Regions from separate parts of the Micromonospora sp. LZ34 genome, predicted to be linked through region 4. Evidence: riboswitches for the same ligand, from Rfam matches in the RefSeq annotation. Region 4 holds a riboswitch; each other region holds the start of a gene.
What was found. Region 4 has a riboswitch for cyclic di-AMP ahead of ACVCAH_RS13540 (coiled-coil domain-containing protein). Riboswitches for the same ligand answer to the same signal wherever they lie in the genome.
Positions count from the first base shown of each region.

Region 1: it holds a riboswitch for cyclic di-AMP, as region 4 does, so the genes downstream of both, ACVCAH_RS05905 (C40 family peptidase) here and ACVCAH_RS13540 (coiled-coil domain-containing protein) in region 4, are expected to answer to the same signal.
Region 2: it holds a riboswitch for cyclic di-AMP, as region 4 does, so the genes downstream of both, ACVCAH_RS15575 (coiled-coil domain-containing protein) here and ACVCAH_RS13540 (coiled-coil domain-containing protein) in region 4, are expected to answer to the same signal.
Region 3: it holds a riboswitch for cyclic di-AMP, as region 4 does, so the genes downstream of both, ACVCAH_RS27275 (C39 family peptidase) here and ACVCAH_RS13540 (coiled-coil domain-containing protein) in region 4, are expected to answer to the same signal.

Region 1 covers NZ_JBRIQN010000003.1:323,471-328,568, reverse strand. Annotated here, with positions in the region: gene ACVCAH_RS05910 (N-acetylmuramoyl-L-alanine amidase) at 1-1,550, opposite strand, end outside; cyclic di-AMP (ydaO/yuaA leader) riboswitch at 1,791-1,927, shown strand; gene ACVCAH_RS05905 (C40 family peptidase) at 1,940-2,980, shown strand; gene dcd (dCTP deaminase) at 3,041-3,619, opposite strand; gene ACVCAH_RS05895 (pyridoxamine 5'-phosphate oxidase family protein) at 3,699-4,247, shown strand; gene ACVCAH_RS05890 (zinc metalloprotease) at 4,310-5,098, opposite strand, start outside.
Region 2 covers NZ_JBRIQN010000012.1:48,658-53,755, forward strand. Annotated here, with positions in the region: gene ACVCAH_RS15565 (SRPBCC family protein) at 1-409, shown strand, start outside; gene ACVCAH_RS15570 (hypothetical protein) at 441-947, opposite strand; gene ACVCAH_RS15575 (coiled-coil domain-containing protein) at 1,095-2,165, opposite strand; cyclic di-AMP (ydaO/yuaA leader) riboswitch at 2,170-2,301, opposite strand; gene ACVCAH_RS15580 (cation diffusion facilitator family transporter) at 2,455-3,372, opposite strand; gene ACVCAH_RS15585 (HelD family protein) at 3,481-5,098, opposite strand, start outside.
Region 3 covers NZ_JBRIQN010000032.1:75,429-80,526, forward strand. Annotated here, with positions in the region: gene ACVCAH_RS27260 (Gfo/Idh/MocA family protein) at 1-695, opposite strand, end outside; gene ACVCAH_RS27265 (DegT/DnrJ/EryC1/StrS family aminotransferase) at 692-1,804, opposite strand; gene ACVCAH_RS27270 (alpha/beta fold hydrolase) at 2,038-2,784, opposite strand; gene ACVCAH_RS27275 (C39 family peptidase) at 2,902-3,744, opposite strand; cyclic di-AMP (ydaO/yuaA leader) riboswitch at 3,972-4,112, opposite strand; gene ACVCAH_RS27280 (hypothetical protein) at 4,400-5,098, opposite strand, start outside.
Region 4 covers NZ_JBRIQN010000010.1:57,454-62,551, forward strand. Annotated here, with positions in the region: gene ACVCAH_RS13530 (heavy metal translocating P-type ATPase) at 1-661, opposite strand, end outside; gene ACVCAH_RS13535 (YibE/F family protein) at 987-2,339, shown strand; cyclic di-AMP (ydaO/yuaA leader) riboswitch at 2,506-2,636, shown strand; gene ACVCAH_RS13540 (coiled-coil domain-containing protein) at 2,641-3,657, shown strand; gene ACVCAH_RS13545 (carbonic anhydrase) at 3,763-4,470, opposite strand; gene ACVCAH_RS13550 (helix-turn-helix transcriptional regulator) at 4,778-5,098, shown strand, end outside.

The DNA.
Region 1 (5,098 bases), on a different contig from region 4:
TACATCGTGCCCGGTGAGCCGTCCGGGTGCTCGCCCAGGTCCACGGCGAGCGGCGCGTCGTGGCTCGGCGCGCTGCGCAGCAGCACCGCGGACGAGCCGCGCAGCGGGCACGGGTCGGTGACCGGGGGCAGCGGGGTGGGCACCCCCGGCGGCTGCCGCGAGCACCCGGTGAAGGCCGGCCGGTTGCCGGCGAAGTCGGGGTCGATGATCACCAGGCCGGTGTCCGGTGTGCCGGTGGACCGGAACGGCGCCTTCAGCAGGTCGAAGTAGTGCGACCAGTCCCAGTAGGGCCCCGGGTCCCAGTGCATCCCGGCGACGTTCGCCGCCACCGTGCCGGGGACGTTGTCGTGGCCGATGATGTGCTGCCGGTCCAGCGGGATGTTGAACCGCAGCGCCAGGTGCCGGACCAGCTTGGCCGAGGTGCGGTACATCGCCTCGGTGTACCAGGTGCCGTGGCCGGCGAAGCCCTCGTGCTCCAGCCCGATGGACTTCGCGTTGACGTACCAGTTTCCGGCGTGCCAGCCGACGTCCTTGGTCTTGATGTGCTGGGCGACGTGGCCGTCCACCGAGCGCAGGGTGTAGTGCCAGCCCACCCGCTTCGGGTCCTTGACCAGGTTGACGCTGGGCCAGAAGTAGCCCTCGGTGTCGTGGATGACGATGTACTCGAGCTTCTGCTGCGCCGGGCGGTTGCCCAGGTCGTAGTTGCCGTAGTCGCCCGGCCGGGGGCCGTACTTCTGGTACGGCGCCGGGATCCACTCGCAGCCGATGCCGATCGGGCACTCCAGCCCGTCGGGCCGCTCGGCGCGCCGCAGCCCGAGCCGGTGCAGGGCCGACTCGTCGGGATCGACCTCCCGGGCCGGCAGGGTCACCGGGTGCCCGTCGTCGGTCGTCCGGCTCGCGCCCTCGCGGAGTTGGCCGTACACCTCGTCGGCGAAGGCGGCCGCGGTGTCCTCGGTGCCGGCGCCGGAGTAGCGGGCCACCGCGCCGTACCAGGCCGCCGGGTCGCTGGCCGCGCCGACCGGGCCGCCGAGTTCCCGCTGGTACGCGGCGAGCAGCGCCGCCCCGCCGCGGATGTTCGCGGTCGGGTCGGACCGCAGCGCCTCCGCGCTGGCGCCGGTGAGGGCGGCGGCCGCCTGGAGGGTCTGCAGCGCGGCGTCGCCGGGAGCGGCCGGCGGCGGTTCGGCCGCGGCCGGCGCGGCGACGGCCAGCGGCCGGGACTCGTCACCGCGCGGGTCCTCGCCCTCGTCGATGTGGCCCCCGGCGGGGAGCGAGGTGACGTGGGCGGCGTCGGTGAGGTGCATCGGGCCGTAGCCGCCACTGGTGCTCGGGGTGCCGGGATGGGTGTCCCAGCGGGATTCGAGGTAGGAGACGGCGAGCAGGACGCCCTCCGGCACGCCGAACTCGGCGGCCGCGGCGGCGTACTGCTGTTGCCGGTCGATCGGGTCGGCGGTGGCGGAACCGGCGGCGGTGAACGGGGTGACCGCCATGGCGAGCGCCGCGGCGGCGGCGAGCAGGGCGCGCCTGCTCCTCGATCTCGTGGACAGATGCATCGGACCCCCTGGTCAGACGGGTGGACGATGCGGCCACCTTCACCCCGGCGCCGGTCCGCCGTCAATACCTTTCCATATATCAACCTAAGAAGAAGAAAACCTTCGAACCGTCCATCCGGAGGGTCGTCGATTCCTTCGGGTACGGAGTGTCACGGCGACACGGGTTGCGGATTGATAACGAGCCTCTCTACTCTGGTCATTCGTCGGCCCGCAGCAGCTCCGTCCAACCCGGGCGGTAACGGTCCGACACCGCCGAATCGCTCGCGAGCGAACCGGGGAACCAGGTAACCCGGGGTGAATCCGCAGCCACTGCGGTAGGGCGACCCCTTCCCGCCCGAACCCGTCAGCTAACCCGGTAGGCGGTACCGGAAGAAGGAGTACGGAGCCCGGTGGCACACCATGCCCCGCGGCCACCGTCGGCACGGTCGGCGTCCGCCGGCCCGACGACGGCTGCGCCGCGCCCACGCTGGTCCCGCTTCACCACCGCACTCGCCGCCCTGGTCGGCTTCGCCGTTATCCTGACCGGCGGCGCCACGGCGGCCCACGCCGAGCCCACCGTCGCCGAGATCGAGCGCCAGATCGACGAGGACTGGAACAAGCTCGAACCGATCATCGAACGGCACAACGCCACCCGCCAGGACCTGGCCGCCAAGCGGAAGCAGGCCAATGCCCTGGCCGCCCAGATCAAACCCCTCCAGGCTCAGGTCGACGCGGCGATGCAGAAGGTCAGCGCGTTGGCCGTCCGCGCCTACAAGGGCGAGAACGTGCTCACCATCAACGCCGTGCTGGGCAGCAGCTCGCCGGGCGAGGTGGTCGGGCAGCTCGAACTGCTCGACCGGTTCGCCGAGCGCCAGCAGCGGGACGTGCAGCAGGTTGCCGACCTGCGCGACCAGCTGGCCGCCAAGAAGGCGCCGCTGGACGAGATGGTCGCCCAGCTCGCCCGGGCCGAGGCCCAGCTGGCGGCGAAGAAGAAGGAGATCAACGCCGAGATCGACCGGCTGCAGAAGCTGCGGCTGCGGGTGTACGGCAACGGCGGCGGCGGACCGCTGCGCCCCGCCCCGTGCCCGGCCGGCTACCCGGGCGGCCCGGCCGGGGTGGCGGTCAAGTTCGCCTGCGCCCAGATCGGCAAGCCCTACGTCTGGGGTGCCGAGGGCCCGAACTCGTACGACTGCTCCGGGCTGATGCTGGCCGCCTGGGCGAAGGCCGGGGTCTCGTTGCCGCACAACGCCGCGCAGCAGCGCGGGGTCACCGCCACGGTCAGCCGGAGCGAGCTACGCCCGGGTGACCTGGTCTTCTACTACGCCGACCTGCACCACGTCGGGATGTACGTCGGCGGGGGCTGGGTGGTGCACGCCTCCCGTGCCGGGGTGCCGGTCAAGATGAAGCGCCTCGACGACGGCCCGATCCACAGCTTCGGCCGGCCGGACTGACGACCGCGTACCACGGGAAGGGGCCCGGTCCGACGCCGGAGCGGGCCCCTTCCGCGCGAGTCAGCGGGTCGGCCAGGTGCGCCACTGCTGCCAGGAGCGGCTCGGCGTCGGGCCCCGCTGCCCCTGGTAGCGGGAGCCGTAGACGGCCGAGCCGTACGGGTGCTCGGCCGGCGACGAGAGCCGGAAGATGCAGAGCTGGCCGATCTTCATGCCCGGCCAGAGGGTGATCGGCAGGTTGGCCACGTTGGACAGCTCCAGCGTCACGTGGCCGGAGAAGCCGGGGTCGATGAAGCCGGCGGTGGAGTGGGTGAGCAGGCCGAGCCGGCCCAGGCTCGACTTGCCCTCCAGTCGGCCGGCGAGCTGGTCGCCGAGCGAGATCACCTCAAGCGTCGAGGCGAGCACGAACTCGCCCGGGTGCAGCACGAACGGCTCGCCGTCGGGCACCTCGACCACCGAGGTCAGCTCGTCCTGCTGCTGCGCCGGGTCGATGTGCGTGTAGAGGTGGTTGTTGAAGACGCGGAACAACTTGTCCAGGCGTACGTCGATGCTGGAGGGCTGCACCAGCGTGGGCTCGAACGGCTCCAGCGCGAGGGTGCCCGCCTTGATCTCGGTGACCAGGTCGCGGTCGGAGAGCAGCATCGGAACACCATAGCGAAGCGGCCGGGGTGACCTGCGTGTCGGACTAGGTGTTAGTACACGTGTTCGATAGAATGTCCGCATGGCTTCCTGGTCCGAATTCGCCGCTGACGAGCCCCGACTCGCCGACGGGATCCGCCTTCTCATGCAGCAGTACGGGCCGGGCTTCGGCTACCTGGCCACGGTCCGCGCCGACGGTGGGCCCCGGGTGCACCCGGTCTCCCCCGTGATCACCGACGACGGCCTGTTCTGCTTCGTGGTCGACTCGCCCAAACGGCGCGACCTGGAGCGTGACGGGCGCTACGCGCTGCACTCCTTCCCGCCGGAGGAGAGCGACGACGAGGCCTACGTCGCCGGGCGCGCCCGGCCGGTCACCGACCCGGCCCGGGTCGCCCGGCTGGCCCGCAGCTTCCGGGCCGCCACGCACGTCGACTGGCGGCTGTTCGAGTTCACCGTCGACGTGGCCATGCTCGCCCGCCGCGACCCGGGCGCCGTGGGTGGCCCCGGCAACGGGCACGGCCGGCCCGCCGTCCAGGTCTGGCTCGATCCGGCGGCGCCCGACGCCCGGGACGCCGAGCCCGCGCCGCGGGCACGCCGGCCCGTCCCCGACGCCCACCGCGAGGCGGCCTGAGCCGCGAACGCCGGTGCCGGCTCCGTCTGTTCGGAGCCGGCACCGGTGGGTGGTACGTCAGATCAGGCCGCGCGGTACGCGTTCCACGCGGTCAGCATCCGGCTCGCCTGGCCGGCGGTGAACTGGTACATGCACGAGTCGTAGGTGTAGTCCATGAAGTTGGTGATCGGGTCCACGCCCGGCGCGGTGCAGGTGTCCCGCCCGGTCGGGCACTGGAAGGCCGGTGAGGCCTCGGGGGCGGTGTCGCTGACGCCGTCACCCTGGCCCGAGCAGCCGCCCTGGAAGGTGTGGTAGAGGTTCAGCCAGTGGCCGACCTCGTGGGTGCCGGTGTCGCCCTGGTTGTAGTTGGCGGCGGTGCCACCCGGCAGCGACTCGCTGAGCACCACCACGCCGTCCATGCTGCTCAGCTTCCGCTGGGGGAAGGTGGCCCAGCCGAGCAGGTCGTCGCTCAGCTCGCCCAGGTACACGTTGAGCGTGTTCTTGCCGCCCTCCCGCAGCGAGGTCTTCATCGACCGCTCCGCCGACGAGCCCTGCACGATCGGGTACCACGCCGGGTTGGTCACCCGGTTGATTTTCTGCAGCTGGAAGCTGAACGCGGTGGCCGCGCCGCCGGTCGCTCCGCTGTACGACTGGTTCAGCACGGTGATCTGCGAGGTGATCATCGAGTCCGGGATGTTGCCGCCGGCCCGGGTGCTGTCCCGCTGGATCACGTGCACCACGACCGGAATGGTGACGGTGGCCAGGGTGGTCGCGCCGGCGCCGGTGCGGAACCGGGCGCGCTCCCGGAGCGCGGCGGCCAGGTCGGCCTCCCGCTCGCGGGTCTCCGCCAGGGTCAGCTCGTTCGGTTCGTG
Region 2 (5,098 bases), on a different contig from region 4:
GGCGGCGCTGCTCGCCGACCCGACCCGGCAGGCGGAGCTGCATCCGCTGATCGTCCGGGTCCGCCGGCTGCGGACCCGGCCCGGGGCCCGGGCCAGCTACGCGATCACCGACCGGCTGGCCGCCGGGCCGCTGCGGTTCCCGGTCACCTACCGGGCGGACGTCCTGGTCGACACCACCGACGAGATCGTCACGGTGGCACGGCAGTGGCCGGCCACGACCGTGCGCAACCGCACCCGGCTGCGGGCCGAGCCGGACGGGGTCCGGATTGACGTGGAGATCACCCTGACCGCGCCCGCGCCGCTGTTCCGGTACGCCTTCGGCCAGGCCCGCTCCGCCCACCTCGGGCTGGCCGCCCGGCTGGGCGCGGTGCTCGACCGCGGCCCGGCCGACCCGCCGCCCGTCGGCTGAGCGGTGCACCCGGTCCGCCGCCGCGGCCGGATCAGCGGGCCGCCGCCGCGGTCGGGCGGCGCGCGGCCGTGCGGGCCCGCCGCAGCCGGCCCCACGGCTTGTACGTGGAGAGCACGGTCGCGACGATCAGCAGGCCGGTCGACACGGACGGGGCGACCACCAGGTCGATCCGCTCCCGCACCGGGAACGCCGCGCCGGCCTCCCCGGCGTGCCGCAGCGTCGGGGTGAGCACGAACAGCACCAGCGCGGTCATCACGGTGGTGAGCAGGAACTTGACCAGCACCCAGCGGTGCCGCAGCAGACCCCACGGGGTGAGCAGGGCGCTGGCCACGCCGACCAGCCAGACGGCCACGCTCAGCGGGGCGAAGAGCACGGCGCCGACCAGCGCGGAGATCGGGTAGACGGCGGCCGGGTCGGCGCCGCGCAGCACGGCGACGCCGAGGGTCAGCAGGACCAGGTCGACGCCGAGCCAGCCGAGCGAGGTGACCAGGTGCAGGGTGAGCAGGGCCTTGCGGGCGGGAGGCGGGAGACGGCTCATACCCGACGATGCTGCCGCCGCGCCGGGCCCGGGTCGTCGGGCCGGCGACGACACCCGCGATACGTCCGGGGGCGTAGCCCGGGGCGTGCCGGCGCCGCGTCCGGCGTACCCGGTGACCCGCCGGGGCGGATCACCGGGGGCCGGGCGTCAGTACACCGACAGGTGCACGTGGTTGGTGTGGTCGCTGGACGGGTCGCCGCCCGCCCCGCTGTACGACTTCCACCCGCTGCTGGGCAGCCAGATCTGCCGGTACCAGATCACGTAGAGCACGGCGAGCCGGTCGGAGTTCCGGATGAAGAACGCGGCCAGGTTGTTGCCGTACGTCTTGTCCCCGCCGGTGGCGTCCCCGCCGAAGCCGCTCTTCTGCGCCGCGAAGTCGCAGGCCCGGCCCTTCGGATGCTCGCCCGAGCCGCCGGAGCGGTAGCAGGAGACGTACCGGGTGAAGCCGGCCGCCTTGGCCTGGTTGAGCGCGTGCAGGGTGCGCGGGGTGATGCAGCCGTTGGCCGGGGTCGGGTCGTTGACGCTGCACGACTCGGCCGGCCAGGAGCCGTCGGAGTTGCGCGGGGCCGGCTTGGCCGTCGCGGTGGAGGTGCCCCGGTTGGAGCTGTCCCCGCCGGAGGCCTTCGCGTTGGCCACGGTCAGCGCCCGCTCGGCCTGCTCCTTGCGCTTGGCCATCAGCGTGACCTGCTTGCGCTGCTCGCGGATCTCGCCGTCCAGGGCGAGCTTGGTCCGGTTGGCCTCGTCGCGGGTCTCCTGGAGGTCGCGCAGCACCCGGTCCTCGTTGGCCGCGACCGCGTCGAGCGCGGCGGCGCGGTCCATGAAGCCGTCCGGGGAACTGCTGTTGAGCAGCGCGGACGCCACGCCGAGCCGCCCGGTGCGGTACGCCACGCCGGCGATCTCGCCGACCTTGCTGCTGCGTTCGGTCAGCTCGCGCTCGGTGGACTGGAGCTGGACGGCGAGTTGCTGCTGCCGCTTGACCGACTTGTCCAGCGCGGTCTTGGCGTCCAGGTAGCCCTTGCTGGCCGCCTCCAGCTGGGCGCGCAGGGCGGGGGTGCCGCCCTCCTCGTCCTGCCCGGGTGCGGCGGCGAGCAGGCCGGTGGTCGGTGGGGCGGCGCCGGCCGGTGCGGCGGGCGCGATGGCGACGCCGAGAGCGAGGGTGATGACGATCAGTGCCGCCATCCGGGCGGCGGTGCGTCGTACAGGTGCCACTACTGGCATACACGTGTCCTTCCGTCAGCCGCCGACCGGGTTAGCTGACGGGTTCGGGACGGAAGATCCCTACCGCTGACGCGGATGCACCCCAGGAACATGGTTCCCCGGCTCGCCCCTGCGGGCGATTAGGCGGCGGCCACCGCCGGCACCGGTGCGTGCCGCCGGGCGGAGGCCGGGACCGAGCCTACCGGTGCCCGTGTGACCAGTGCAGCGGAAGTGACTGACGGTGCGCACGTGGTCACCAAAAAATCGGGCATAGCGTCACAATACACACCCAGATTTAAGGTTGTGCTCATTACCACTCAACCGACCCGCAGACCCCAGGGGACGCACCCGGCTCGATCTGCAACGTCGCGTGCTCGATCCGGAAGTCCTGCTGCAGCGCCGTTCGGGCGTCCGCGAGCACCCTGCCGACCTCCGCGCCGGGCGCCATGGTCAGGTGCGCCGAGGCCACCTCCATGCCCGAGGTCAGCGTCCAGACGTGCAGGTCGTGGACGCCGGCCACGCCGGGCACCGCGGCCAGCCGGTCGTGCACCGCGGTGACCTGGAGGTGCTCGGGGGCGGCCTGCACCAGGATGCGCAGCGCGGCCCGCCCGAGCCGCCAGGTGCGGGGCAGGATGAACAGGCCGATGGCGACGGCCACCAGCGGGTCGGCCCACCACCAGTCGGTCAGGGCGATCAGCAGCGCCGCCCCGATCACGCCGAGCGAGCCGAGCAGGTCGCCGAGCACCTCCAGGTACGCCCCCTGCAGGTTGATGCTCTCCCGGGCACCGGAGCGGAGCAGCGCGAAGGCGGCCACGTTGGCGAGCAGGCCGAGGACGGCCACCGCCAGCATCGGGCCGGCCAGCACCTCCGGCGGATGGCCGAACCGGCGGACGGCCTCGACCACCACGTAGACGGCGACGCCGGAGAGCAGCACGGCGTTGGCCAGCGCGGCCAGCACCTCGAGCCGGTAGAGCCCGAAGGTGCGTTGCGGGTCGCCGGCCGTACGCCGGGAGGCGGTGATCGCGGCGAGAGCCATGCCGATGCCGAGCACGTCGGTGAACATGTGCCCGGCGTCGGAGAGCAGCGCCAGCGAGCCGGTGCGGAAGGCGGCCACCGCCTCCACCACCATCAGCGCGGTGAGCAGGCCGAACGCGGCCCAGAGCCGGCCCCGGTGGTGGTGGGCGGCGTGCGCCGCCGACCCGTGCTGGTGGTCATGACCTGCACCCACGCGAACACCCTCCGCCGCCCGTCCGGACCCGGTCAAATATATGCTCACATAGCTATGTATGCAACTGTCGGCCCGGCCGGCACGCCCGCGGGCGGGTCGCCCCGGCCCTCAGCCGGTCGGGTCGATGGTGGTCAGCCGCTGGGTCGCCCGGGAGAGCGCCACGTAGAGCGTGCGTACCCCGGAGCCCGGATCGGCCCGGACCTCGCTCGGCGCGACCAGCACCACCCCGTCGTACTCCATGCCCTTGGCCTCCAGGCTGGTCACCACCTGGAGCCGGGGAGCGCCCAGCCCACCCAGCCAGCCCGCGACCTCGGCCCGGCGCGGCACCGGCGTGATCACGCCGACCGTCCCCTCCACCTCCGCGAGCAGCGCGGAGGCCGCCTCCAGGACGGCGGTCTCCAGCTCCGCCGGCGGCACCACCAGCTCGACCGGGTCGACGCCGGTGGACCGGACCGCGGTGGGCAGCGGCAGGTCCGGGTAGAGCCGGCGGATCTCGGCCGCCGCCACCGCGAAGATCTCCGCCGAGTTGCGGTAGTTGGTGGTGAGCGTGAACTGGTGCCGCTTGCGCCGGCCGAGCGCCTGGTCCCGGGCCCGGGTCAGCTCCTCCGGGTCGCCGGTCCACGCGGTCTGCGCCGGGTCGCCGACCACCGTCCAGGACGCCAGCCGGCCGCGCCGGCCGATCATGCGCCACTGCATCGGCGAGACGTCCTGCGACTCGTCGACCACCACGTGGGCGTACTCCCGGTAGTCCTCCGGGCGCTGCCGGGCGGCCTCGCGGGCGGCCCGCTGCCGGTCGGCGAAGGTGCTCAGCTCGCGCACCCCGCCAACCAGCTGGAACGGGTCCCGCTTGGGTCGGGCCGGGCGCACCGGCTTGCCGAGCAGCGCGTCCAGCTCGTCGAGGAGCGCGACGTCGGCGACGGTCAGCCCCTCGGTCTCCAGCGTCCGGTACGCGGCCGTCAGCAGCCGGATCTCGCGGCCGGAGAGGATGCCACCGGCGTACCGGCGCAGCCGTTCCTCCTCGGCCAGCCAGCCGAGCACGTGCCGCGGGTGCAGCCGGGGCCACCAGGCCTTGAGGAACTCCCGGAACTCGGGGCGGTCGGCCAGCTCGTCCTCGAAGGCGCGCTGTTCGGGCAGCCGGCCGATGTGCAGCCGGCGGGCCTGCGCCCAGAGCGCGGCGAAGATGCCGTCGAAGCCGGCCCGGCGCACCTCGTTGCGGCGGGCGCCCCTGGGCAGCGCGCGGTCCCGGATCGCGTCCAGCTCGGCCCGCTCCAGCCGGAGCAGTTCGCCCCGGTAGAGCAGCCGCAGCTCGGCCGGGCCGTCCGGCACCGCGTCCCGGACCGCCCGCTCCAGCACCCGGCGCATCCGCAGCGAGCCCTTCACCGCCGCCACCTCCGGCGGGTCGGTGCGGGTGGTGCTCATCCCGGGAAAGAGGCTGCCCAGCGAGCGCAGGGTGGCGGTGTCCTCGCCGAGCGACGGCAGCACCGAGGCGATGTACTCCACGAAGACCGTGGACGGGCCGACCACCAGGATCCCGCCGCCGGCGTACCGGCTGCGGTCGGAGTAGAGCAGGTACGCGGCGCGGTGCAGAGCGACCGCCGTCTTGCCGGTGCCGGGGCCGCCGGAGACCACCGTCACCCCGGAGCCGGGGGAGCGGATCGCCTCATCCTGCTCCCGCTGGATGGTGGCCACGATGTCGCGCATCCCCCGGCCGGTGGCCTTGGACAGC
Region 3 (5,098 bases), on a different contig from region 4:
CCCGTGATCACCGTGGACCGCTCCTTCAGCGGGCTCAGCCAGTTGACCAGGTGGTTGACCATCGCACCGCCGGCGAGCTGGCCGACCGCGGCGACCATGTCCTCGTGCAGCCGGCCGCTGCGCGAGACGGTACGGGCCGACACCGTGCGGTACTCCCGGCCGACGACCCAGCTGGTCAGGTCGATGTCGTGGGTCGCCAGGTCCATCACGACACCGACGTCGGCGATCCGGTGCGGGAACGGCCCCTGCCGCCGGGTGACCACCTGGAACACCTCGCCCAGCTCGCCGGCCTCCAGCCGGAGGCGCAGGCTCTGCAGAGCCGGGTTGTACCGCTCGATGTGCCCCACGCCGGCCACCAGTCCGGCCGTCTCGAACGCCTCGGCGAGCCGAACCGCGGCGGCCACGGACTGGGCGAGCGGCTTCTCGATGAGCGCGGCCACCCCGCTGTGCGCCAGCGCCAGACCGACCTGCTCGTGCAGAGCGGTCGGACAGGCGACCACGGCGTAGTCGACGCCGAGCCTCAGCAGACCATCCAGATCGGGCACCACCGGCGCCCGGAGCGCGCCGGTCGGATCGCCCGCCGGGTCGACGATGCCGACCAGGTCCACGCCGTCCAGGCCGGCGAGGACGCGGGCGTGGTTGCGCCCCATCGCGCCGAGGCCGATCAGGCCCGCGCGCAGCCTTGCCCGCGTCATCGGGCAGCACCGGCCAGGTTGGCGCCCTCGGCGATCCGCTCCAGGTCCCGCTGGGACAGGGACGGGTGCACCGGCAGCGAGAGCACCTCGGCCGCGGCCCGGTCCGTCTCGGGCAGCTCCCACGGGCCGGGCCTGCCGTCCTCGCCCAGGTAGGGCCGGAGGCGGTGGATCGGCGTGGGGTAGTAGACGGCGTTGCCGATGCCCAGCTCGGTGAGGCGCCGCCCGGCCGCGTCGCGGCGACCGCCCGGTACCCGCACCGTGTACTGGTGGTAGACGTGCCGGGCGGCGTCGGCGACCGGCGGGGTGACCATGCCGGTGATCCGGGAGTCGAGCAGCTTGGCGTTGGCCCGCCGCTGCTCCGTCCACTCCGGCAGCTGGCGCAGCTGCACCCGGCCGATCGCCGCGGCCACGTCGGTCATCCGCATGTTGGCGCCCACGATCTCGTTCGCGTACCGCTGCTCCATGCCCTGGTTGCGCAGCAGCCGCAGGGTACGGGCCAGCTCGCCGTCGGCGGTGCTGACCATGCCGCCCTCCAGGGAGTGCATGTTCTTGGTGGGGTAGAAGCTGAAGCAGCCCGCCGTGCCGAACGCGCCGACCGGCCGTCCGGACAGGGTCGCGCCGTGCGCCTGGGCGGCGTCCTCGACCACGGCCAGCCCGTGCCGTTCGGCGACCGCCATGATCTGGTCCATGGCGGCGGGGTGCCCGTACAGGTGCACCGGCATGATCGCGACGGTGCGGTGGGTGACCGCCGCGGCGGTCGCCGCCGGGTCCAGGCAGAAGCTGCCCGGTTCGATGTCGACGAAGACCGGCCGGGCGCCCACCAGCCGGACCGCGTTGGCGCTGGCGGCGAAGGAGAACGACGGGACGATGACCTCGTCGCCCGGGCCGAACCCGAGGGCCATCAGGGTCAGCTGGAGGGCGGAGGTGCCGGAGTTCACCGCGACGCAGTTCCGGCCCCCGACCAGCTCGCCGAACTCCTCCTCGAAGGCGGCGACCTCCGGCCCCTGCACGACGCGGCCACTGCGCAGCACCCGCACGGCCGCGTCGATCTCGGCCTCTCCGATGACCGGCCTGGCCGGTGGAATCATCTCTGTGGTCAGCCCGGACATGGGGCTTCCTCCTGTCGAACAGCGGCCGCGCCCGGACCGGGCGCGGCGCTACGTCGTTCAGATGTGGACAGGAGGGGTGGTGGGTGGGTGATCCGGTGGGGTCGGCGCGAGAAGATCACCCGGACTAACAGGACACCCGGCGCATTCCGGGACGTACGGGCATGTTATCCCGGAGACGCCGGGCGTGGCGGCACAACACCCTGATCTCCGCCGCGACCGCGGTGGCCCGCGGCTCAGCGGTACGGGTCGACCAGGGCGAGCACCGCCTCCGGGTCCTCGACGTGGGCGCTGTGACCGAGGCCGGGCAGCGTCACCACCGGCACCCCGAACTCCTTGAGCTGGGCGTCGGAGACCATCGGGTCGCGCTCGCCCCGGGCCAGCACCACGGGCACGTCGGTCGCCGCCAGCAGGGTGGGCAGGTTCGGCTCCCCCACCGCGAACGCGGCCGGGTCCATCGCCAGCCGCCAGCGGCCGTCGACCTGCCGCAGCCCCGCCTCGACCACCGGATGGTCCGGGGCGAACAGACCGGCCAGCCCACTCACCCGCAGGTAGCGCCGGGCCGCCTCGTCCCGGGTGGCGAACCAGGTGACCGGGCGGTCGGCCAGCTCGGCGGCGCGGGCCAGCTCGTCCGGCGACCAGACCGCCTTGATGCCGAGCCCGACCACCGCGTCCACGTCCAGCCCGGCGGTACGCGCGGCCAGCGTCAGCCCCACCACCCCGCCGAGGGAGTGGCCCAGGACGACGAGCCGGTCACCCGGCTTGAGGCCGCCGGCGACCTGCCCGGCGAGCCCGGCGAAGGAGTACCGGGGCAGCGGCGGCGACCACCCGTGCCCGGCGAGGTCCGGCGCCAGCCAGCGCCCGGCCCACCGGCGCTCCAGCAACGGCGCCCAGGGCAGCCACACCTCGCCGGTCGCGCCCATGCCGTGCAGCAGCAGCAGGACCGGCCGCCGGCCGTCCCGGGTATCCGATTCGTGGTCCATAGGGCGCAGTGTGCCACCGGTCGGACGGCCGGGGCGAGGGGCGCGGGCCGGAACGCGCCGGGCGCCGGCTCCCCGGTGGGGAACCGGCGCCCGGACGGTGCGACGCGGAGGTGGCGGTCAGGCGGAGTAGCCGCGGGTCGCGGCCCAGTTCGCCAGGTCGATGGTGGTCATCCAGTACGACGCCGTCGCCGGGTTCGCCGAGTCGGCGATCTTCACCAGCCGGCCGTCGTCGTCGTAGCCCACCACGGCGATGTAGTGCCCGCCGGGGAAGGAGTGCCAGCCACCGGCGGTGTCGGTGGCGCTGCCGGCGATGTTCACCACGACGCCGCGCTTGGCGGTGATGGCCCGGACCACGTCGGCCTGGAGCTGGTCCATCTGGGCCGGGGTGGCGGCACGGCCGGAGATCATCCGGGTCCGGTACGGGTCGCCCTTCACCACCGCGTTCAGCACCCGGGTGGTGTCGTTGGCGGAGTTGGTGCCCATCTCGGTGGTGCCCAGCTGGGCGCCGAGGGCGTCCTGGGTGCGCTCGATGCCGGTGGCGCTGAGCGCGTTCCGCACGGCCGCCGGGCCGCAGTTGTAGAACGTCGTCTGGGCCTGGTAGTCGTAGTCGAGGACCTTGCGCGACGGCGGCTTCGGCGCGCTCTGCTTGCGGGTCAGGTCCGGGTTCGGCGCGGCCGACGAGGCGGCGGCCGACGGGGCGGCGCTGGACGGGGCGGCACTCGACGGGGCCGTACCGATCCGGGCCTCTCCGCGCGAGGCGGCGGCGGGCGCGTTCCGCAGTTCGGCCACCGTGGCCGCGGCCGGCGCCGAGGCCGGGGCCTCGTCGGCTCCAGCGGCCAGCGCGCCGGCGCCGGTGGCGAGCACGAGGGCCGCGGCCGAGGCGGCGGCGACCTGGTAGGGGCGGTCGGTGGTGATGCGGCGCAACTGGCGCTTGAGGTGGTGCTTCACGGATTCCTCCACGGGACTCGGGGGGTGAGCGGCACACCGGCACCAGAGCGCGGGGGCAGGCCGGCGCGACCGCGCGGACGGCTCGTCCGCGGGTTGGTGACCACTCAGGGAGCGCCCGGCTCTCGGGCGGGGGCGGTTGCCGGCGGGTCAGCTCGCGATCGGGGCGAGCGGCGCGGGCACCGCGGGGCCGTGGAGGTGGGGGAACAAGCGAGGGGTGGGATCGTGCTGCACGAGGATGGAACTCCTTCCGACACCGCCGACCGGGTTAGCTGACGGATTCGGGCGGGAAGAACGCCCTACCACAGGCCTTGGCCCGCGGATTCACCCCAAGGTGCACTGGGTCCCCGGTTCGTTTGATCACGATTGAGCGGGTCGGCGCGGCGTCGCCTCTTGCGATCGGTAACCGCACCAGACGGGCCGACATTACTGGTCAGTCCGTAGCCTGCCAACCCCGTCCACCTGCGTAAACCCGTTTCGGCCCGACAATTTTGCGGGCAGTTAAGCACTGACGCGACTCAATGGGACGGACCTCTCCGACGACGCCAGCGGTCGACAACCGGACAAGCCACCGCCGTCGACCCGGAATTGTCGACAAGCATCGACCGGGACGATCCCGATGACCGATTCCGCGGGCGCTGTGACCGGCGTCACTGGAATAGTTCGGCGATCAGCCCACCCGGGCCGGCCGCCAGCGGGCCGCGGCGACGGCAGGCGCCGGCACCGCCTCGGCGCGCGGTGCGGGCGGCCGACCCGGCCGGAGCCGGGCTGCGGCGGCGTACGCCTCGGCGGCGAGGGCACGGGCCGCCTCGGCGGCCAGCTCGGCGTCCCGCCACGCCGCCCGCTCCCGCTCGGCGGCCGCCCAGTAGCCGGCCAGGCGCTGCTCGCGTACCGCCCGGGCGAGCACGATCTTCTGCTCCACCGGGTGCCGCCGGGAGTCCCAACCGGCCCGGTGGCCGAACACGTCGGACAACTGCCGGGCGGACAACTCGCCCCGCCAGTGGGCGGCCATCGCCGCGTGGTGCAGCCAGCGCTCGCGGGCGGCGTACTCGGCCGGCGTGCGCGGGGTGCGCGGGGCGGGCAGGGCGGCGGCCCCGAGGAACCGGTGGGCGGCCGTGTCCGCCTCGTCGTACGCCTGCCAGGTGCGCTCGACCTCCGCCTGCGCGGCGAGCCAGTCGGCCCGCCGGCGGCGCGCGGTCTGCGCCGCGCGGGTCGCCGCGACAGCCACCTCCTCGGCATAGCGACGCAGGTCGGCGAGGTCGGCCTCGGCCGGCCCGACCGGGGCGGGCTCCTCGTCGGTGGGGCGCTCGGGGCGGGCGACCAGCACGGTGAGCACGGTCAGCGCCAGCACAAGCAGGCCGGACCAGAT
Region 4 (5,098 bases):
GTCGGGACTCCCCGGTGATCATCGACTCGTCCAGTTCGGCGGTGCCGTCGACCACTCGTCCGTCCGCCGGCACCCGACCGCCGGGCCGGACCAGCACCACGTCGCCGACCCGCAGCTCGGCCACCGGGATCCGCTCCACCCGCCCGTCCCCGGCGACCCGTTCGGCGTCGTCGGGCAGCAGCGCGGCCAGCGCGGCGAGCGCGCCACGCGCCTGCCCGATCGCCTTCATCTCCTGCCAGTGCCCGAGCAGCATGATGGTGACCAGGGCGGCCAGCTCCCACCAGAAGTCCAGGTCGAAGGCGCCCACGCTGGTGGCCAGCGAGGCGACGTAGGCGACCGTGATCGCCATGGCGACCAGCAGCATCATCCCCGGCGCCCGGTCGCGCACCTCCCGCACCGCGCCGACCAGGAACGGCCAGCCGCCCCACCAGAAGACCACCGAGCCGAGCACCGGCCCCACCCAGGACCGGCCGGGGAACTCCAGCGAGTAGCCGAACCAGTCCATCACCATGTGGCTGGTCGCCACCACCGGCAGGGTGAGCAGCAGGCAGAGCCAGAACCGGCGGCGGAACATCTCCGGGTCGTGCCCGGCGTGCTTGTCGTGCCCGCCGTGCCCACCGTGCGCCGCGCCGTCCCGGCGGGACGGAGTGTGCTCAGCCATGCCCCCAACATCCCCGAACGGAGACGCCCGCGCGGGCCAACCGCCGGGTCCGGTGCCCGACACCAGCCCACGCGCCCTGCGTCCGGATATCGGGATGGTTACGATTCGGCACGATGGCCCTCCAGATCCCGCACCATTCGTCCCGCGCCCACCGGGCACCGGCGCCGCCGGCAGCCCCTGGTTGGCCGGCCACCGGGTCGACGGTACGTGGCCGCATCGCCACCCTCGGGCGAACCCGCCCGCGATCCGGGCCGGCCCGCCGGCGCCACTGAACCGACCGGCCCGCCGACACGTACCCTGCCCCGGATTCGTTGGGAGACACTCAATGGGCGCCGACCACACCCGTCCCGCTCCGTCCACCCCGCCCGGGGTGCGGCGGATCCTCGTCGCGACCGTGGTCCCGCTCGTCCTCGCCACCGTGGTCGCCGCCCTGCTGCTCTGGCCCCGCGACACCCCCGGGGCCGACCAGGGCACCGACCCGCCCCGCCACCACGGCACCGTCACCCGGGTGGTGACCGAGCCCTGCCCGCCGACACCGGAGGCGCCGGAGGCGACGGCGGGCCCGTGCGGCACGGTCACCGTCAAGGTGGCCGACGGGCCGGACGCCGGCCGGGAGGTGCAGACGCCGGTGCCGACCGGGCCCGGCGCCCCGACCGTCGCGGTGGGCGACGAGATCATCCTGGTCGAGCTGACCGACCCGGCCGACCCGACCGCGAGCAGCTACAACATCGCCGAGCACCAGCGCGGCAAGCCGCTGGTCTGGCTGGTCGTGCTCTTCGCCGCCGCCATCGTCGCGTTCGGCCGGTGGCGCGGGCTCGCCGCGCTGGCCGGCCTGGCGGCCAGCTTCGCCATCCTGCTCACCTTCGTGCTGCCCGGGATCAGCGCCGGCCGGGCGCCCCTGCTGGTGGCGATCGTCGGTGCCGCGCTGATCATGTTCGTGGTGCTGTACCTCACGCACGGGGTGACCGCGCAGACCTCGGTGGCGGTGCTCGGCACGCTCGGCAGCCTGGTGCTCACCGGGGTGCTCGGCACCCTCGCCACCGCCGCCACCCACCTCACCGGGTACGGCTCCGAGGACGCGACCACGCTGTCGATGTTCCAGGCCAACGTCGACCTGCACGGGCTGCTGCTGGCCGGGATCATCATCGGCTCGCTCGGTGTGCTCGACGACGTCACGGTGACCCAGGCGGCGACGGTCACCGAACTGGCGCACGCCAACCCCGGCCTGTCCCGGCTCCAGCTCTACCGCGCGGCGACCCGGGTCGGCCGGGCGCACATCGCCTCGACGGTCAACACCATCGTGCTGGCGTACGCCGGCGCCTCGTTGCCGCTGCTGCTCCTGCTCACCGCGGACTCCCGGTCGGTGACCCAGATCCTGACCAGCGAGTTCCTGGCCCAGGAGATCGTCCGCAGCGCGGTCGCCACGCTCGGGCTGATCGCCGCCGTGCCGCTGACCACCGCGCTCGCCGCGCTGGTGACCACGGCCGGCCGCGCCAAGCCCCCCGCCGGCGACGAGGACGGCGACGGCGAGCCGTCGCGCACCCCTCCGGTTTCCCGGCCGGCCACGGACCGGGCCGACGCCCTGCGGGCGCTCGCCGCGCCGCGCGCCGGAAACACGTCCTCCGCCACCCCCAGCGGGTGGCCCGATCCGGACAGGAGCACGGACACCGCATGGTGAGACTCCGCAGCGTGACCGTCCAGACCGGTGAGCTTGATAAACGCGTCACCTGTCACCGTCCGCCATTACGAAATAACGCATTTAGTCGGCTTCGGGACGTAGATCCACCGGTGGACTCTCGGGTAACCTCGCTGCCGGTCACCGCCGAAGGCGCGCAGCGGCGCCTGCGGTGCCGCCGCCCAATCGCCGCCAGGCGAGCCGGGGACCCAGGTACGTGGGGTGAGTCCGCGACAGCGGTAGGGGCCACTTCCGCCCCGAACCCGTCAGCTAACCCGGTCGGCGGTCGACGGAAGGGAACACTGTGACGGCACCCCTACGCCGCTGGGTGACTCCTGTGGTGGCCGTGTTCGCGGCCCTGGCTGTGCTCGCCGGGCCCCTCCCGGCGTCGGCCGCACCCAAGCCCCCCACCCCCTCGGGGCACGAGGACGACGACTCGAAGCTGATCACGGACGTCATCGAGTCGACCAACCGGAACTACTCGCAGGCGAAGTCCCGGCTGGAGAAGTCCAAGAAGCGCCAACTGGAACTCGCGCTCGAGGTCAACCGGGCGGAGGCCGAGCTGAACGCGCTCGCCCCGCAGGTCAGCCAGATCGCCGCCCAGTCGTACCGGACGGGTCGGATCGGCGCCGTGGCCATGCTGCTGGAGGCCGACAGCCCCGACTCGTTCGTCCGGCGGGCCACCGCCCTGGACGAGCTGAACATGGTCAACGCCAAGCGGCTCGCCGAGATCAACGCCGTCAAGAACCGCGCCGAACAGGCGAAGCTGGCGCTCGAGGCCGAGATCCGCGAGCAGCAGAAGCAGACCAACCTGATGGCCAAGAACAAGCGGGACGCGGAGAAGGCGCTGGCGCTGGTCGGCGGGCTGGGCTTCACCGGGGGCCTGGTGTCGGCCACCTCGCCGGTCGCCCGGGTCGGCCCCGGCCGCACCGCGGACGGCGACTGGAAGGCCGAGTCGTGCAGCGAGAACGACCCGACCACCTCCGGCTGCATCACCCCCCGGACGCTGCACATGTACAAGGAGGTCAAGCGGGCCGGCTTCAACCGGTTCGTCGGCTGCTACCGCCCCGGTGGCCCCTGGGAGCACCCCAAGGGCCGGGCCTGCGACTGGTCGCTGCAGCGCAGCGGCTTCGCCCCCTGGCACAACAAGGACACCCGGATGTACGGCAACAACCTCGCCGCGTTCCTGATCCGCAACGCGGACCGGCTGGGCATCTACTACGTGATCTGGAACCGGCAGATCTGGTTCCCGGCGACCGGCTGGAAGTCGTACAGCGGGCCGTCGAACCACACCGACCACGTGCACGTCTCAATGCTTTAGCGACATCCGCGCCGACACGACACGAGGGCCGTTCCCGGGCGGGACGGCCCTCGAGGCGTCTTCGGCGCTGCGGTTGCGGTCAGGCGACGGCCGCCGCGGTGGCGGTCAGGCGACGGCCGCGGCCGGGTCCACCGCGGGGTCGGCCAGGTCGCCGGGCACCGCGGCCACCGTCCGGACCTCACCGGCGGCCAGCCGGTACGACATCCCGACCACCGCGCAGCGCCCGGCGGCCACCTCGGCGGCCAGCACGGCCGAGCTGTCCAGCATCGCCTCGACGGTGCACGCGATGTGGATGTCCACGATCCCGTCGACATCGGCCACGCCCTCGGCCTCGGCTCGGCGCAGGCTGGGCATGACGGCGTCCACGATCGCCCGCAGGTGACCGGTCGGCGGCGCGTTCGTCTCCACCGCCGTCTTCGCCGCCTGCACCGCGCCGCACGAGTCGTGCCCGAGCACCACCACCAGCGGCGTGCCGAGGACGGTCACCGCGTACTCGACGCTGCCGAGCACTTCGGGGCCGGTGGTGTGCCCGGCGGTCCGGACCACGAAGAGGTCGCCGAGGCCCCGGTCGAAGATGATCTCGGCGGCCAGCCGGGAATCGGAGCAGCCCACGATGACCGCGAAGGGATGCTGCCCGTCGGCGACCGCGGCGCGGTGCCCGGCGTCCTGGTTGGGATGGCGCGGGGCGCCGGTGACGAACCTCCGGTTGCCGGCGGACAACTCGGCGAGCGCCTGTGCCGGCGTGTCCGGCACCGCCGCCGTCGACTCGCGCGACGGGCCCGGTTGGACACCGGGCGAACCGGGACGGCTCATCCCCTCACCTCGTCCTTCGACGTAAGCGACCTGGTCGACCCCGGCCGGACGTCGGACGCGGGCTGCCACCACGGTCACACCGAGCGCAAAGGTACGTCAAGATATGCGTGATATGCATTTCATGTATCACCGAACGCTTGCCAGCCCCGGCCGGCCCGCTCCAGCTACGCCGTCCGGCCCCGGCGACGCCCCCGATCGCCCCGGGTGACGCCCCTCGGCGGCGGGGTCCACCGCGGCGTGCCGGCCCGCTCGTGTGCGGCGGGTCGGTGCGAGGGCGAGACGGAAATCCGGCGCGGCGGGCCATACCATGGCGGGCATGGCGATGACGAGTGGCGGGAACGGGAGCACCCGGAACTGGACGTTCCTCACCAACCACGGGCACGTGCTGCTCGCCATCGCCCGCAACCCCACGGCCCGGCTGCGTGACGTCGCCGACGAGGTGGAGATCACCGAGCGGGCCGCCCAGGCGATCGTCGCCGACCTGGAGGCGGGCGGCTACCTGCGGCGCACCCGGGTGGGCCGGCGTAACGAGTACACCCTCAACCCGGCCGGGCGGTTCCGCCACCCGGCCGAGGCCGACCGCCAGGTCGGCGACCTGCTGGCGCTCTTCACCGAGGAGCGGGTGACC